3 regions of the Actinoplanes sp. NPDC020271 genome follow, and region 1 is predicted to be linked to each of the others. Evidence: riboswitches for the same ligand, from Rfam matches in the RefSeq annotation. Region 1 holds a riboswitch; each other region holds the start of a gene.
The links. A riboswitch is a leader RNA that binds a small molecule or an ion and turns the genes downstream of it on or off. The one in region 1 is predicted to bind cobalamin.
Positions count from the first base shown of each region.

Region 2: another riboswitch for cobalamin. It lies ahead of ACH442_RS42095 (ribonucleoside-diphosphate reductase subunit alpha); the one in region 1 lies ahead of bluB (5,6-dimethylbenzimidazole synthase).
Region 3: another riboswitch for cobalamin. It lies ahead of cobN (cobaltochelatase subunit CobN); the one in region 1 lies ahead of bluB (5,6-dimethylbenzimidazole synthase).

Region 1 covers NZ_JBIRWQ010000030.1:72,561-77,235, reverse strand. The annotation lists gene ACH442_RS40605 (SDR family oxidoreductase) at 1-708, opposite strand, end outside; gene ACH442_RS40600 (helix-turn-helix transcriptional regulator) at 813-1,727, shown strand; gene bluB (5,6-dimethylbenzimidazole synthase) at 1,636-2,256, opposite strand; cobalamin riboswitch at 2,268-2,474, opposite strand; gene ACH442_RS40590 (DUF6528 family protein) at 2,581-4,296, shown strand; gene ACH442_RS40585 (NIPSNAP family protein) at 4,334-4,642, opposite strand; gene ACH442_RS40580 (ester cyclase) at 4,674-4,675, opposite strand, start outside.
Region 2 covers NZ_JBIRWQ010000033.1:57,100-61,774, forward strand. The annotation lists gene ACH442_RS42090 (ribonucleotide-diphosphate reductase subunit beta) at 1-153, opposite strand, end outside; gene ACH442_RS42095 (ribonucleoside-diphosphate reductase subunit alpha) at 153-2,615, opposite strand; cobalamin riboswitch at 2,746-2,963, opposite strand; gene ACH442_RS42100 (hypothetical protein) at 3,032-3,463, opposite strand; gene ACH442_RS42105 (glycoside hydrolase family 16 protein) at 3,626-4,675, opposite strand, start outside.
Region 3 covers NZ_JBIRWQ010000010.1:118,614-123,288, forward strand. The annotation lists gene cobN (cobaltochelatase subunit CobN) at 1-2,011, opposite strand, end outside; cobalamin riboswitch at 2,043-2,176, opposite strand; gene ACH442_RS23005 (precorrin-3B synthase) at 2,336-3,754, shown strand; gene ACH442_RS23010 (precorrin-8X methylmutase) at 3,744-4,367, shown strand; gene ACH442_RS23015 (precorrin-2 C(20)-methyltransferase) at 4,392-4,675, shown strand, end outside.

The DNA.
Region 1 (4,675 bases):
TGCCGCCACCAGCTCGGCGTAGGTGCCGTCGCGTTCGGCCCAGCGGTGCTGCAACACGGCCTGCACGAGGATCTCGTCCGGGGTCGGGTCCTGCGCGAGAAGTCCCATCACCTCGTCGAGGTAGTCGTCGAGGTCCAGCGCGCGCGGGTTCAGCCGCTTGTGCTCCGGCGTGGTCGCCACCCCCGGCGGCACCAGTTCGGTGACCTCGACGCCGGTGCCGGCGAGCTGCGCACGTAACGCCTCCGTGTACGCGTGCACGCCCGCCTTCGTCGCGGCGTACGTGGCCATCAGGGGAAACGGCAGGAACCCGATGCCCGAGCCGACCGTCACGAAGGTGCCGGTGCCCCGGGCGACCAGGTGCGGGGTGAAAGCGTCGAGCACCCGGATGGTGCCGAGCAGGTTGGTCTGCACGGCCGCCTCGGCCACGGTGAAGTGCTCCGGGTCGCGCAGGTCCTCGGTCGGCTGGATCCCCGACATGGTGACCACGACGTCGAGGCCGGGGTGGCTGTCCAGTACGGTGTCGCGGGCCCGCCGCACCGAGCCGGCATCGGTGACGTCGATCTCGACGGTGCTCAGACCGGCGAGGGAGACCGGGCGGCGCCCGCCGACGATGACGGTGCCGCCCGCGGCGGCGAAACGGCGGGCCAGGCCCAGGCCGATGCCCGAGGTGCCCCCGGCGATGAAGACCGTGCGGTGGTTGATGTCCATGAACACCAAGGTCGCAGCCCCGCGAGAGCCCAGGAAGTGCTCTGCTGATCCAGGTAGTGGCAGGACCCCCTGTCCGCGCTCGCGCCGGGACTAGCCTCGGCCTCATGAGCGGCGACAGCACCAATCGGCTGGGCGAATACCTGCGTGCGCGGCGCGAACTGGTCACGCCCGAGCAGGCCGGCATCCTGCCCGGGACCCGCCGCCGGGTCCGGGGTCTGCGCCGGGAGGAGGTGGCGCTGCTCGCCGGGATCAGCGCCGACTACTACCTGCGGCTGGAACGGGGCCGCGACAAGAACCCGTCACCTCAGGTGCTGGAAGCGCTCGCCAAGGTCCTGCACCTGGACGACGTCGAGAGCCGCTACCTGCTCGATCTGATCGCGCCCAGGCCGCGGACACGCCCCCGGACCCGGCCCGAGCACGTGCCCGCACGGCTGCATCACCTGCTGGCCGCCATCGGGGTCCCGGCCTTCGTCGAGGGCCGGGCATTCGACGTGCTGGCGGCCAACACCCTGGCCACGGCGCTGTCACCCCGGCTGCGCCCGGGCCAGAACCGGCTGCGGTCGATGCTGCTCGACCCGGAGGAACGCGAGTTCCACGCCGACTGGGAACGCTCCGCGGCCGGCCTCGTCGCGGCGTTCCGCCAGACCATCGGTGACGCGCCCGACGACGCCCGGGTCGTCGAGCTGGTCGGCGAGTTGTCGCTGTCCAGTGCGAGATTCCGTTCGTTGTGGGCGCGTCACGACGTGCGGCAGCTCCAGGGTGGCACGACCACCGTGCGGCATCCGGTGGTCGGCGAGCTCACCCTGCACCGGGACAAGTTGCCGGTCGACGGCCTGCTGCTGGTGCTCTACTACCCCGACGAGGCCGGTGAGAACGCGGAGAAGCTGCACCTGCTCGCCTCGCTGGCCGCGTCAGGGCAGGGCATCGTTACCACCGGTCGTCGTGACGGGCGAGCGCCGGCGGCCGGCGACGGCGCCAGCCGTGGCGTTCCAGGTCGGGAATCTCCTGGAGCCGGCTGACGGGGCCGACGCAGAGCCACGCGACCGGGCGGATGCCGGCCGGAATCCCGAGCAGCTCCTGCAGGAACTCCTCGCGGTAGAACGACACCCAGCCGACACCCAGCTCCTCGGCGGTGGCGGCCAGCCACAGGTTCTGGATCGCCAGGCACACCGAGTACAGACCGGCGTCGGCGATCGCGTGCCGCCCCAGGATCGCCGGGCCGCCCCGCTCCGGGTCGTAGGTGACGACGATCGACAGCGTCGACTCCAGCACGCCGTCGATCTTGATGCGGGCGAACCGGCCGGCGGCCTCCCCCTCCAGCGTCGCGGCGAACACGTCCCGCTCGTGACGGACGTGCTCGTGGAATGCTTTTTTCAACCCCTCCTCCCGTACGACGATGAAGTCCCACGGCTGGGACATGCCCACACTCGGCGCGGCATGCGCGGCGGTCAGGATCCGGTCCAGCACCGCGTCGTCGACCGCGTCGCCGGTGAACTCGGCGCGGACGTCACGGCGACGGTGGATGATCTCGTACAAATCGTGCATCATGGGCAGGCTCCCGTTGCGGTCGGACGCGAGGCCGGTCTTCGGACTCCCGGATCGTCACCTCACCGCCCGCCTTCCCAGCCCGTTTCCCGGCCAGTGGCTACGCGCGAACGCGTGTGGGCGGCAGCTCCCCGGTCACCGCGGCGGGCCCGTGCCGGACTCCCACCGGCTTCCCAGATTCTCCCCGCCGAGGGCGGGGCACCTCGCAACAAGTTCGTGCCGCCTCGCACCCTATCGCCCTCGGCCCGCGCGCCGGACAGGTCCTAAGCTTTCCGACGCAACGACAACCATCGACGAACAGGGGTTCGCGTGCGCCGACGATTTCCGGTGGCCCATCTGCTCCTCGCCCTGGCCCTGCCCGCGGTCATCACCCCGGCGGCCGTGCCGCCCACCGCCGCCGCGGCCGCCGCGGCAAGCACACCGAGCCTGTCGCCGCTGGTGCTCAGCGGCCCGGGAAACCTGGTGACCCGGACGCAGGACACCTACATCACCACCGCGGACACCGCCGACCACAGCCTCGGCGCGTTCCTGCACATCGGCACCCCCGACAACGGGGTGACCAAATACCGCAGCCTCCTGCAGTTCGACGTCTCGAAGCTCAGCGGCGCCAGCATCGAGAGCGCCTCGCTGCGGCTGTACAACTCGTACACCGGATCCTGCGACGGCTGGTGGATGTACGCCGACGCGGTCGGCAAGTCGTGGACCGCGTCGACGGTCACCTGGGCGAACCAGCCCGGCACCGTCTCCGGGTACGGCGCGGCGGCCACCTTCGGCATCGGCAACGACGCGCTCGGCTGCCAGGACCACCCGAACGCCACCGACCCGGAGAACACCGACGGCATCTTCCGGCTCGACGTGACCGCCATGGTCCGGGCGTGGGCGTCGGGCGCGCTGGCCAACAACGGGCTGCGGTTGTCGGCCGGGGAGCAGGAGACCAAGGCGTACAAGGACTTCTGCGCGATGAACCCGGCCTCGACCGCCGGGCCGTGCGCGATCACGTACGACATCCCGACCCTGGAGATCAAGATCAATCCGGGGCGGCCGGTGCTCGCCGCGACCAACGGCGCCACCAAGCGCATCGAGTTCTACGACGGGTCCGCCCCGGCGGCGTGGAAGACGACCGGGCCGTTCCTGTGGTGGGCGCCCGACGCGTACCACTCGCTCACCGACACGACGCTGGTCCCCGCCGGCACGTGGGGCGGCGGGGTCGACGTGAAGCTGCGCCCGGCCGGCCGGTACGGCCCCGGTCAGGTGCTGGTGGTCGCCGACAACTCCAGCGGGTTCGTCGGCGTCGTCGGCTACCCCGCGCTCTCCGGCCGCAAATGGGCCGTCAACGTGGGCGGCACCGGCGTGTCCAACGTGCACGGCGCCGAACTGATGCCGGACGGCAACGTCGCAGTCGCCCTGCCACTGCCCGGCAAGGTGCAGATCTGGTCGGCCACCGCCGGTCAGAACTGGACGCCGGGCACGAAGCCGGTCGCCGAGGTCAGCCTCGAAGCCGCGCACCAGGTGCTCTACGACCCGGCCGGGCCGTGGCTGTGGGCCGTCGGCAGCGACAAGCTGGTCCGCTACCGGTACACGCCGGACGCCGGCACGATCGCCGTCGACCAGGAATTCCCGATCCCGGGCCAGACCAAGGTCTCGGCCACCGCCAAGGCATGGGGGCACGACCTCACCACCGTGCGCGGCAACCCGGACCGGCTGTGGGTGACCGCCAACGGCGGCGTCACGCAGTTCTCCAAGTCCGGGACCACGTGCACGGTGACCGACACGGCCACCCACTGGCCCGACCCGGCCAGCCCCGGCGTCGGCGTGCACTGGTGCGGCGACTATCCCGGGGTGGGGCTGATCAACGCCAACCGGATGGTCAAGAACATCGACGACGACCCGGTCAGCGGCACCGTCACGTACGTCTGGGGTGATCTTCCCGGTGAATCCAACGGTTCAGTGATCAACTTCGTGTCGGGTACGAGCCTGGTCAAGGCGGCGGCGGCCAGCTCCAGCGTCTACTACAGCCTGCGCTGGCTGGTGCCGGCCTACTGACCACCCCGGCCGGCGCCACCACCCCGGGTGGCGTCGGCTATTCGGGCAGCAGCGGGCGCATGAACGTACGCTCGTACCACAGCACACAACCCGACTCGTCCCGGATCCGGTCCGCGGCGACGAACTCCGGGTCGTCGCCGAACCGGGCGCGATAACACTCGTAGGCGGCCAGACTCTCGAAACTGAACAACGCCTCGGCCCGGTCACTGGCGCCCTCAGCCGGCAGGAAATATCCGTGATGGACACCGCCGTGCTTCGCGACCAGACGCATCCACTCGCGGGCGAAGCGCTCGAACGCCTCGATCTGACCAGGATCAATCGTGTAGTGCACAACACAGGTGATCACCCGCCGAGCATATGACCCCCCAACCGACCGCTC
Region 2 (4,675 bases), on a different contig from region 1:
GGCCGGCGACAGGCGAGCCAGGTCGGCGAGGTCGGAGTGGAGATCGACCTCCTCGACCGTCCAGGTGTTCTTGATGGCGTCCTTGTAACGGTCGAAGAAGTGCGGGTACTTCATCGGCCGCAGGGTCAGGTCCATACCGGGGTCGAGCAGCATTACTGGCAAGCCTCACAGATGTCGGGGTTCTCAAGGGACGCGGCGAGCGCACCACCGGTGTCGCCGAGCAGGTTCAGGCTGAGCGTGGCGACCTGCCCGGGACCGGACGGGTTGGCGACCATCGTGGTCGTCGGCGCGGGGACCACCGCCGGGGTCGCCGGGGCGACGGCCGTGGTGGCCTGCTGGATCCGCGTCGCGGGGCGCGAGCGCAGGTAGTACGAGGTCTTCAGCCCGGACTTCCAGGCGTAGAGGTACATCGACGACAGCTTGCCGATCGTCGGCGCGGCCATGAACAGGTTCAGCGACTGCGACTGGTCGATGAACGGCGCACGGGCCGCGGCCAGGTCGACCAGGGCGCGCTGGGGCAGCTCCCACGCCGTACGGAAAAGCTCCTTGATGTCCGAAGGAAGCTCGGCGATGGCCTGGACGGAACCCTCGGCGCGCTTGATCGCCTCCCGGATCGGGGCGGTCCACAGGCCGCGGGACTTCAACTCCCGGACCAGGTACGTGTTGATCTGCAGGAACTCGCCGGACATCGTCTCGCGCTTGAACAGGTTCGACACCTGCGGCTCGATGCACTCGTAGCAACCGGCGATCGACGCGATGGTCGCGGTCGGCGCGATCGCGATCAGCAGCGAGTTGCGCAGGCCGTGCTCGGCGATCGTGGCGCGCAGCGCGTCCCAGCGCGCGGTCTGCGACACCGAGGCGCCCCACAGGTCCGGGTGCAGCCGGCCCTTGGCCGCTCGCGTCTCGGCGTACGCCGGATGGGGTCCGAACTGCTCGGCGAGACCGGCGGAGGCTTCGAGCGCGGTCAGGAAGATCTCCTCCTGGACGCGGGTCGACAGCTCCTTCGCCTCGGCCGAGTCGAACGGCAGACCCAGCGTGAAGAACGCGTCCTGCAGGCCCATCAGCCCCAGCCCGACCGGGCGCCACCGCGGGTTGGACGCGGCCGCCTGCTGCGACGGGTAGTAGTTGATGTCGATCACCCGGTCCAGGAACACCACCGCGGTACGGACGGTGGAGCGCAACCGCTCCCAGTCCACCCCGTCGGCGCCGGTGTGCGCGCCCAGGTTGATCGAGCCCAGGTTGCAGACCGCGGTCTCGTCGTCGCTGTTGACCTCGAGGATCTCGGTGCACAGGTTCGACAGGTGGATCGTGTTGCCGGGCGCGCCGGTCTGGTTCGACAGCGCGTTCGAGCGGTCCTTGAACGTCATCCAGCCGTTGCCGGTCTGCGCCAGGGTGCGCATCATCCGGCCGTACAGGTCGCGGGCCTTGACGGTCTTGACCGCCTTCTTCTCCGCGATCCGGTACGCCTCGGTCCACGCGTCGCCGAAGAGATCCGGCAGCTCAGGCGCATCCGACGGGTCGACCAGCGACCAGTCCTCGTCGGCCTCGACCCGGCGCATGAACTCGTCCGGGATCCAGTTGGCCAGGTTCAGGTTGTGGGTGCGGCGGGACTCCTCGCCGGTGTTGTCCCGCAGCTCCAGGAACTCCTCGATGTCCGGGTGCCACGGCTCCAGGTAGACGCAGGCGGCGCCCTTGCGCCGGCCGCCCTGGTTGACCGCGGCCACGCCCGCGTCGAGGGTCTTCAGGAACGGGACGATGCCGTTCGACTTGCCGTTCGTGCCCCGGATCAGCGCGCCGCGACCCCGCACGCGGGACCAGGCGATGCCGATGCCGCCGGAGAACTTCGACAGCTTCGCGACCTGGTGGTAACGCTCGTAGATCGAGTCCAGCTCGTCCTTCGGCGAGTCGACGAGGAAGCAGCTCGACATCTGGGTGTGCTTGGTGCCGGAGTTGAACAGGGTCGGTGAGCTGGGAAGATAAGCCAGGCTCGCCATCAAGCGGTAGAAGCCGATCGCCTCGTCGACTGTCTGCGACAGCCCACAAGCAACGCGCAGCAGCCAGTACTGCGGGGTTTCGATCGGGATCCGCTTGGTCGGGTGGCGCAGCAGGTAACGGTCAGCGACGGTGCGCAGCCCGAAGTACTCGAAGCGCAGGTCGGCGTCACGATCGATCGCCGCATCCAACTTGTCCCGGTTTTTCATGACGAAGTCCAGGGTGGTGTCGCCGATCAGGCCTTCGGCGTGACCCAGCGCAATCGACTCGCTGAACGTGGTGACGCCCTGCTCACCGACCTCCTGCTCGACCAGGTCGACCAGCAGGCGGGCGGCCAGCCGCGAATACTGCGGCTCCTCGCCGATCAGCTCGGCGGCCGTCTGGATCGAGAGCTTGTCCAGCTCCTCGGTGGTGGCGCCGTCGTACAGCCCACTGATCGTCTTCGTCGCGACGCGAAGCGGGTCGACCTCGTCCAGGCCGGCGATCCACCGCTCGACCGCGACGACGATCTTGTTGACGTCGACGGGCTCCAGTTCGCCGTTGCGCTTGCGCACCTGCATGACGTGACGGCGCTGCTCCGGCACAGCAGCCGTCTCCAGGCTCTTCTCCGGCGTGAGCGTCATGGCCCTCTTCCCTCGCGAGTCAACACGGCCGCTGACCACGCGCAGGAAGACACCACTCTTACCCCGGGCGCACGCGCACCGGGGCAGTCAGGGCGTCGGCCGTCCCACGCGGCCTTCGACCGCCGCACACGGTTGCGTGCGGCGCGCTGGCAGGTCTTCGGACTCGCGGGCGTAGCCTCTCGCGAGGCTTCCTACTGACCGTCGCTTCCCAGGCCTCGCGGCCCAGTGCCGTGTGACGGCGGTCGTTCCCACTCACCGCTGCGGGGCAGTCCCGGTATCACACCGGATTCCCTCTTACCTCGGCGCACCCCTTGCGAAGCCCGCCGAACCAGCCGCGTTGGCCACTATATATGGGTGCGGCTCTCGCTCCGCAACGCCACATGGTGTGTCGCACAAGGTCATCAGGACAACACGCGTCAGTCCCCCGAAACGCCCCAGAAGTAGATCTCGGACGGATTACCGGCATCATCGTGCAGCACCGCGCACCGCCCGCCCCAACGCTGCTCGGGGAGCACTCGCGCCAGCATCGGGATGTGCTCGACGGTCAACGTGGCCACCCCGGTCTCCTCGATCGCCTCGGCCTCGGTGAGCGGCAGCACCCCGCCGAAACGGAACGCCGAGCCCGGCGGCAGCACCTCGTCCATGTCGAGGATCGAGTGCGTTCCGGTCTCCTGCATGTACTCCGACTCGAACAGCTCACCGATGGTGGGCGGCCGATCCGGGATCGGCTCGGCACTCCCGTCCCGGATCTGCTTCCACCAGTAAGCACTGTCGTGGGCCAGCTCCCGCCGATGGGCCTCCCGCAGCCCCGCGTCGAGATCGGCCTGATGAGGACGCGGTAGTCCCACCCCGAAGCACCCACTGCACACTCCTCACCAGAGATCGACGGGGGCGATCGGACCACGGGGGTACGACAGAAGCGGCCGCCCGCGTCGCGGAACAGCGTGGGTGGCCGGCAGACCGGAACGGCGGGGCCCCGGTAGAGGCGCCCCGCCGCTATGAGTGATGCCTCAGCAGGGGCCGAGGTCCTGCCACTGCTCGGTCCAGCCCGGTTCGGAGCCCTGTGTCCAGTACCGCGCCTTCCACAGGTGCTTGCCCTGCCCCGAGGCCGGCCCGGACGGGTCGCCGTACTTGCTCTTCTCGTGCTTGGCCAGCGCCCCACCCAGGTAGACGTTGCCGAACGCCCATTCCGGCGCGTCCGAGCACCCGGTCGCCGGTGGTTGCGAGGTGGGCGGGGACGACGGCGGCGAGGACGGCGGGGTCGACGGGTTGGAGCACGTGCCGCTCGACGCGACGGTGTCCAGGAACGCGGTCCCGCCGGTGCGGTACCCGGCCGCCTGTGAGGTCGCCTGGGCCGGCGACAGCACCTGGTTCTTGGCGAAGAGCACCCAGTCGACCTGCTGGACGTACGTGCTCTTCCCGCCCGCATGTGCCGCCAGGTCGATGAACCACAGGTTCCAGTTGATCGTCATCGTCTGGCGTGGGAAGTATTTTCCGCCGTGGTCCCCGACCTGCACCCCGTCGATCCAGTAGACGACGTGCCCGTCGGCGACCTGCGCGACCAGGTCGTGCCATCCGTCGAGGCTGGAGCGTTGCGAGGAGTGCAGGTTGTCGGCGTACCAGGGCTCGTTCTGGTACGTGTACCAGGTCGTCTGATAGTTGATCGGCCCGGTTTCGCCCCAGCCTCCGTTCGGCAGGTATTCGGAGATGTCCAGTTCGCTGTAGGTCGGGTCGAGGTCGGAGTTGAGCGGGCTGATCGTGAAGAACGTCTCGTTGATGTGGTCGCCGTCCGGGCCGGACGCCGGGGTGTCGGTGAACTTGATCCGGCTGGCGTAGGTGCCTTCGAGGTACCGCTTCTGTGTCGAGTAGAGCTCGGCGTGCCCGGTTCCGGCCGCGGTGCCGTCGGTGTACGCGGTGAGCTGCGCGACCTTGTCCCCGTTGGCGGTCGGGAACGTGACGTTCGCCGGTGACCAGTTCGCTCCGGCGACGCCCGGCCCGCCCTGGTAGCTGCGTGGCGTCCAGCCGTTCGCGGTCAGGGCAGTGTCCGCGGAGGTGTTGTA
Region 3 (4,675 bases), on a different contig from region 1:
GCAGCATCGCGAGGACCAGGTTGATCCGGGCCTCACCGGTCGGCGCGGCGCCGAGCACGTGCAGGCCGTCACGGATCTGCACGTCCTTGACCTCACACAGCCATCCGTCGATGTGCATGATGAAGTCGTCGAACTGCTCGTCGTCGGGCCGGTTCGACAGGCCCAAATCGTGGTCCATCTTCGCCGCCTGGATCAGCGTCCAGATCTGCGCGCGGATCGCCGGCAGCTTCGCCGGGTCGAGCGTGGCGATGTTGGCGTGCTCGTCGAGCAACTGCTCCAGACGGGCGATGTCGCCGTAGGACTCGGCCCGGGCCATCGGCGGGATCAGGTGGTCGACCAGCGTGGCGTGCGCCCGGCGCTTGGCCTGTGTGCCCTCGCCCGGGTCGTTGACCAGGAACGGGTAGATCAGCGGCAGGTCGCCGAGCGCCGCGTCGGTGCCGTCGGAGGCGGACATGCCCACGTTCTTGCCGGGCAGCCACTCGAGGTTGCCGTGCTTGCCGACGTGCACCACCGCGTGCGCGCCGAACTCGTCGGCCACCCAGCGGTAAGCGGCCAGGTAGTGGTGGCTCGGCGGCAGGTCAGGGTCGTGGTAGATGGCGACCGGGTTGGCGCCGAAACCGCGCGGGGGCTGGACCATCACCACGACGTTCTCGTCGCGGAGGGCGGCGAGCACGATGTCACCGTTGTCCACGTAGAGCGCACCGGGCGGCGGCCCCCAGTGCTGCTCGACGCTCTCCCGGAAGTCGTCGGGCAGCGTGTCGAACCAGGCCTTGTAGCGGGATTCCGGAATGCGCACCGGGTTGCCGGACAGCTGCTCCTCGGTCAGCCAGTCCGGGTCCTGCCCACCGGCGGCGATCAGCGTATGGATCAGGCCGTCGCCGTCGTAGGAACCGAAGTCCCCGATCTTGTAGCCCTTGTCGGCCAGCGCCGCGAGCAGCGCGACCGTCGACGCCGGGGTGTCCAGGCCGACCGCGTTGCCGATCCGCGAGTGCTTGGTCGGGTAGGCCGACAACATCAGCGCGATCTTGCGCTCGGCCGGCGGGATGTGGCGCAGTCGCGCGTGCGCGACCGCGATGCCGGCCACCCGGGACGCGCGCTCGGGATCGGCCACGTAGACCGAGAGGCCGTCCGGGTCGATCTCCTTGAACGAGAACGGGACCGTGATGATCCGGCCGTCGAACTCGGGGATCGCCACCTGGGTCGCCGCGTCCAGCGGGGACAGGCCGTCGTCGCTCGCCTGCCAGGCCGCGCGCGAGCTGGTCAGGCAGAGCCCCTGCAGGATCGGCACGTCCAGATCGGCCAGCACCCCGACATCCCACGCCTCGTCGTCGCCGCCGGCGCTGACCGTCGCCGGGCGGGTGCCGCCGGCCGCGAGAACCGTCACCACCAGCGCGTCCGCCTTGCGCAGCTCGGCCAGCAGCTCGGGCGCGGCGGTGCGCAGCGAGGACGTGAAGATCGGCAGCGGGTGGGCGCCCTTCGCCTCGATCGCCTGGCAGAGCGCCTCGACGAACGCGGTGTTCCCGGCCATGTGGTGGGCCCGGTAGTAGAGGACCGCGACGGTCGGCCGTGCGGTTTCCCGCGCCGGCTCGCGCGGCAGGATGCCCCACTGCGGGCTCTCGACCGGCGGCGCGAAACCGTTGCCGGTCAGCAGCACGGTGTCGGAGAGGAAGTCGTGCAGCGCGGCCAGATTCTCCCCGCCGCCCTGCGCGAGGTAGACGTGCGCGTCGGCGGCGATGCCGGCCGGGACCGAGGAGAGCTTCATCAGGTCGGCGTCGGGCTGCATCTCGCCGCCCAGCACGATCACCGGCAGGCTGCCGCCGAGCAGCTCGTCGAGGCCCTCCTCCCAGGCCCGGCGGCCGCCGAGGATGCGGACCACGACCAGCTCGACCCCGTCCAGCAGGGCCGGCAGATCCTCGACCCCGGTGCGGGCCGGGTTGCCGAGCCGCCAGGCCGAGCCGCTGGCCCGGGCGCTGAGCAGGTCCGTGTCGGACGTCGACAGCAGCAGAAACACGCGTGCGCTCCCCCTCGGGGTCCGCGCCCCGGGTAGTCATCGGCATGGCGACGGGAGTTCCTGGCTCCCGGGCCTCGCCAGAATCGGCTGAGCCCGGTGACAGTGGCGGGACCGCGCCGGACTCGCACCGGCTTCCTCCGCGGCGTCGCCGCTCGAATTCACTTGTTCCGCCACACGCTACTGGACGCCCGGACGTGACCGGGTCTCGATGCCCGGGCGGGGCCTGTGACACCGCTGACGAGGTGTGTGACGCCGCTGACGAAGTTGTGATGCTGCCGACCCGAGGATGCGTTCATGTCGGAGGCCGCCCGTAGTATCCGGGCCGTGACTCGCCTTCGTCAGTCGGACACCGACGCCTGCCCCGGCGCGCTGCGGCTCCACCCCGCGGCCGACGGGCTGCTGGCGCGGGTCCGGCTGCCCGGGGGCCTGCTGAGCGGCGCTCAGCTGCGGTCGCTGCGCGAGCTCGCCGAGGAGTTCGGCGACGGCCGGCTGGAGCTGACCTCCCGGGCCAACCTGCAGCTCAGAGCATTGAGAGCCGAGCAGACGGAGACCTTGGCGGCCCGCTTGCGCGCCGCCGGGCTGCTGCCGTCGTCAACCCACGATTCGGTACGGAACATTGCCGCCCCGCCGCTGGCCGCCGCTCCCCTGCGCCGGCTGGTGACCGAGCTGGACGCCGCGATCATCGCCGACCCCGGGCTGGCCGCGCTGCCGGGCAAGTTCCTGTTCGCGATCGGTCACGTGCCGCTCGCCGCGGATGTCGCCGCCGTGCCCGGTGGGGGCCGGTTCGCGCTGCGGTTCGGCGGCCACGACACCGGCCTGCGGGTGGACGCCGGGCGGGTGGTGGAGTCGCTGGTCGCGACGGGGCACGCGTTCCTGGCCGAGCGGGCGGCGCGGGTGCAGGCGGGCGGCGGGTCCGCCTGGCGGCTGCGGGAGCTGCCCGACGGACCGGAACGGGTCTCGCGGCGGGTCGCGGCGGCGCTCGGCGTCGTGCCGGTGAGCGTTCCGGCGACGGCCGTGCTCGACGTCGTCGAGCCGGGCGACCTCGTCGGCGTCGTGTCGATGCGCCCACCCGACGCTCTGGGCGACGGCGTGACCGGAAGCGATCAGTTCGCGGCGGGGGCGTCGGTGCCGCTGGGGCGGCTCGAGGGCGTACAGGTGAAGGCTCTTGAGGACGCGGAGCGTCTGGTCGTCACGCCGTGGCGTGGGATCGTGGTGCCCGATCTCGCCGAGACCGCGGCCCGGGCCTGGATCGGGCGGATGGACGCGGCCGGGCTGGTGGTGACGGCCTCCTCGCGGTGGAGCGGCGTGAGCGCGTGCGCGGGCCGGCCGGGCTGCGCGCGATCGCTGGCGGACGTGCGGGCGGACGCGGCCGCGGCGACCCGGTTCGCGCCGGGTCTGCCGGTGCACTGGGTGGGGTGCGAGCGGGCCTGCGGGAGCCCGGCCGGGCCGCACGTGCGAGCCGAGGCGACCACCGGCGGATATGCGGTGACCAGGCGCTCGGCGGACGGCACGCTGCTCAGCGGCTGCGGAGCCGACCCGGAGGACGCCGTGGGCGCGGGCGGGGCCGACGCGAGTGCGGGCGGGGCCGACGCGGGCCGGGACGACGCGGCCACGGACGACGAGAGTGCGGCCGGCGCGAGTGCGGCCGGCGCGAGTGCGGCCGGCGCGAGTGCGGCCGGCGCGAGTGCGGTTGGGCTGGCGGAGCTGGTGGCCGGGGCGAGGAGGGGTCCGAATGGCGTATGAGTACGAGCACGACGGCGCGGAGATCTACCGGCGGTCGTTCGCCACGATCCGGGCCGAGGCGGACCTGAGTGAGCTGCCGGAGGACGTGGCCCGCGTGGTGGTGCGGATGATCCACGCCTGCGGCATGGTCGACCTCGTGCAAGACGTCCGGTTCAGCCCAGGGGTGGTGACCGCGGCGCGCAAGGCGTTGCTCGACGGCGCGCCGATTCTCTGCGACGCGGAGATGGTGGCGTCCGGCGTGACCCGGAAGCGGCTGCCCGCGAACAACGAGGTGATCTGCACGTTGCGGGACCCGAGCGCGCCGGGGATCGCCGCGCGGATCGGCAACACCCGCAGCGCCGCCGCGATGGACCTGTGGGGTGACCGGCTGGGTGGGGCGGTCGTGGCGATCGGGAACGCGCCGACCGCGCTGTTCCGGCTGCTGGAGATGATCGAGGCGGGCGCACCGCGGCCGGCCGCGGTGCTCGGCATCCCGGTCGGCTTCATCGGGGCGGCGGAGTCCAAGGAGGCGCTCGCCGAGTCCGGCCTGGAGTATCTGATCGTGCGCGGCCGGCGCGGCGGCAGCGCGATGACCGCGGCCGCGGTGAACGCGCTGGCCTCGGAAACCGAATGAAACCCGGAAAGCGGATCTAGGACGATGACGAACGACGTGGTGGCCGGCCGGCTCTACGGGGTCGGGCTCGGGCCCGGCGACCCGGAGCTGGTCACGGTGAAGGCAGCGCGGCTGATCGAGGGCGCCGACGTGGTGGCGTACCACGCGGCGCGGCACGGGCGCAGCAACGCCCGGGCGATCGCCGCCGGCTACCTGCGGGAGGGGCAGATCGAGGAGGCCCTGATCTACCCGGTGACCACCGGGACCACCGATCACCCGGGCGGCTACCAGGGCGCGATCGACGAGTTCTACGAGCAGGCCGCGGCCCG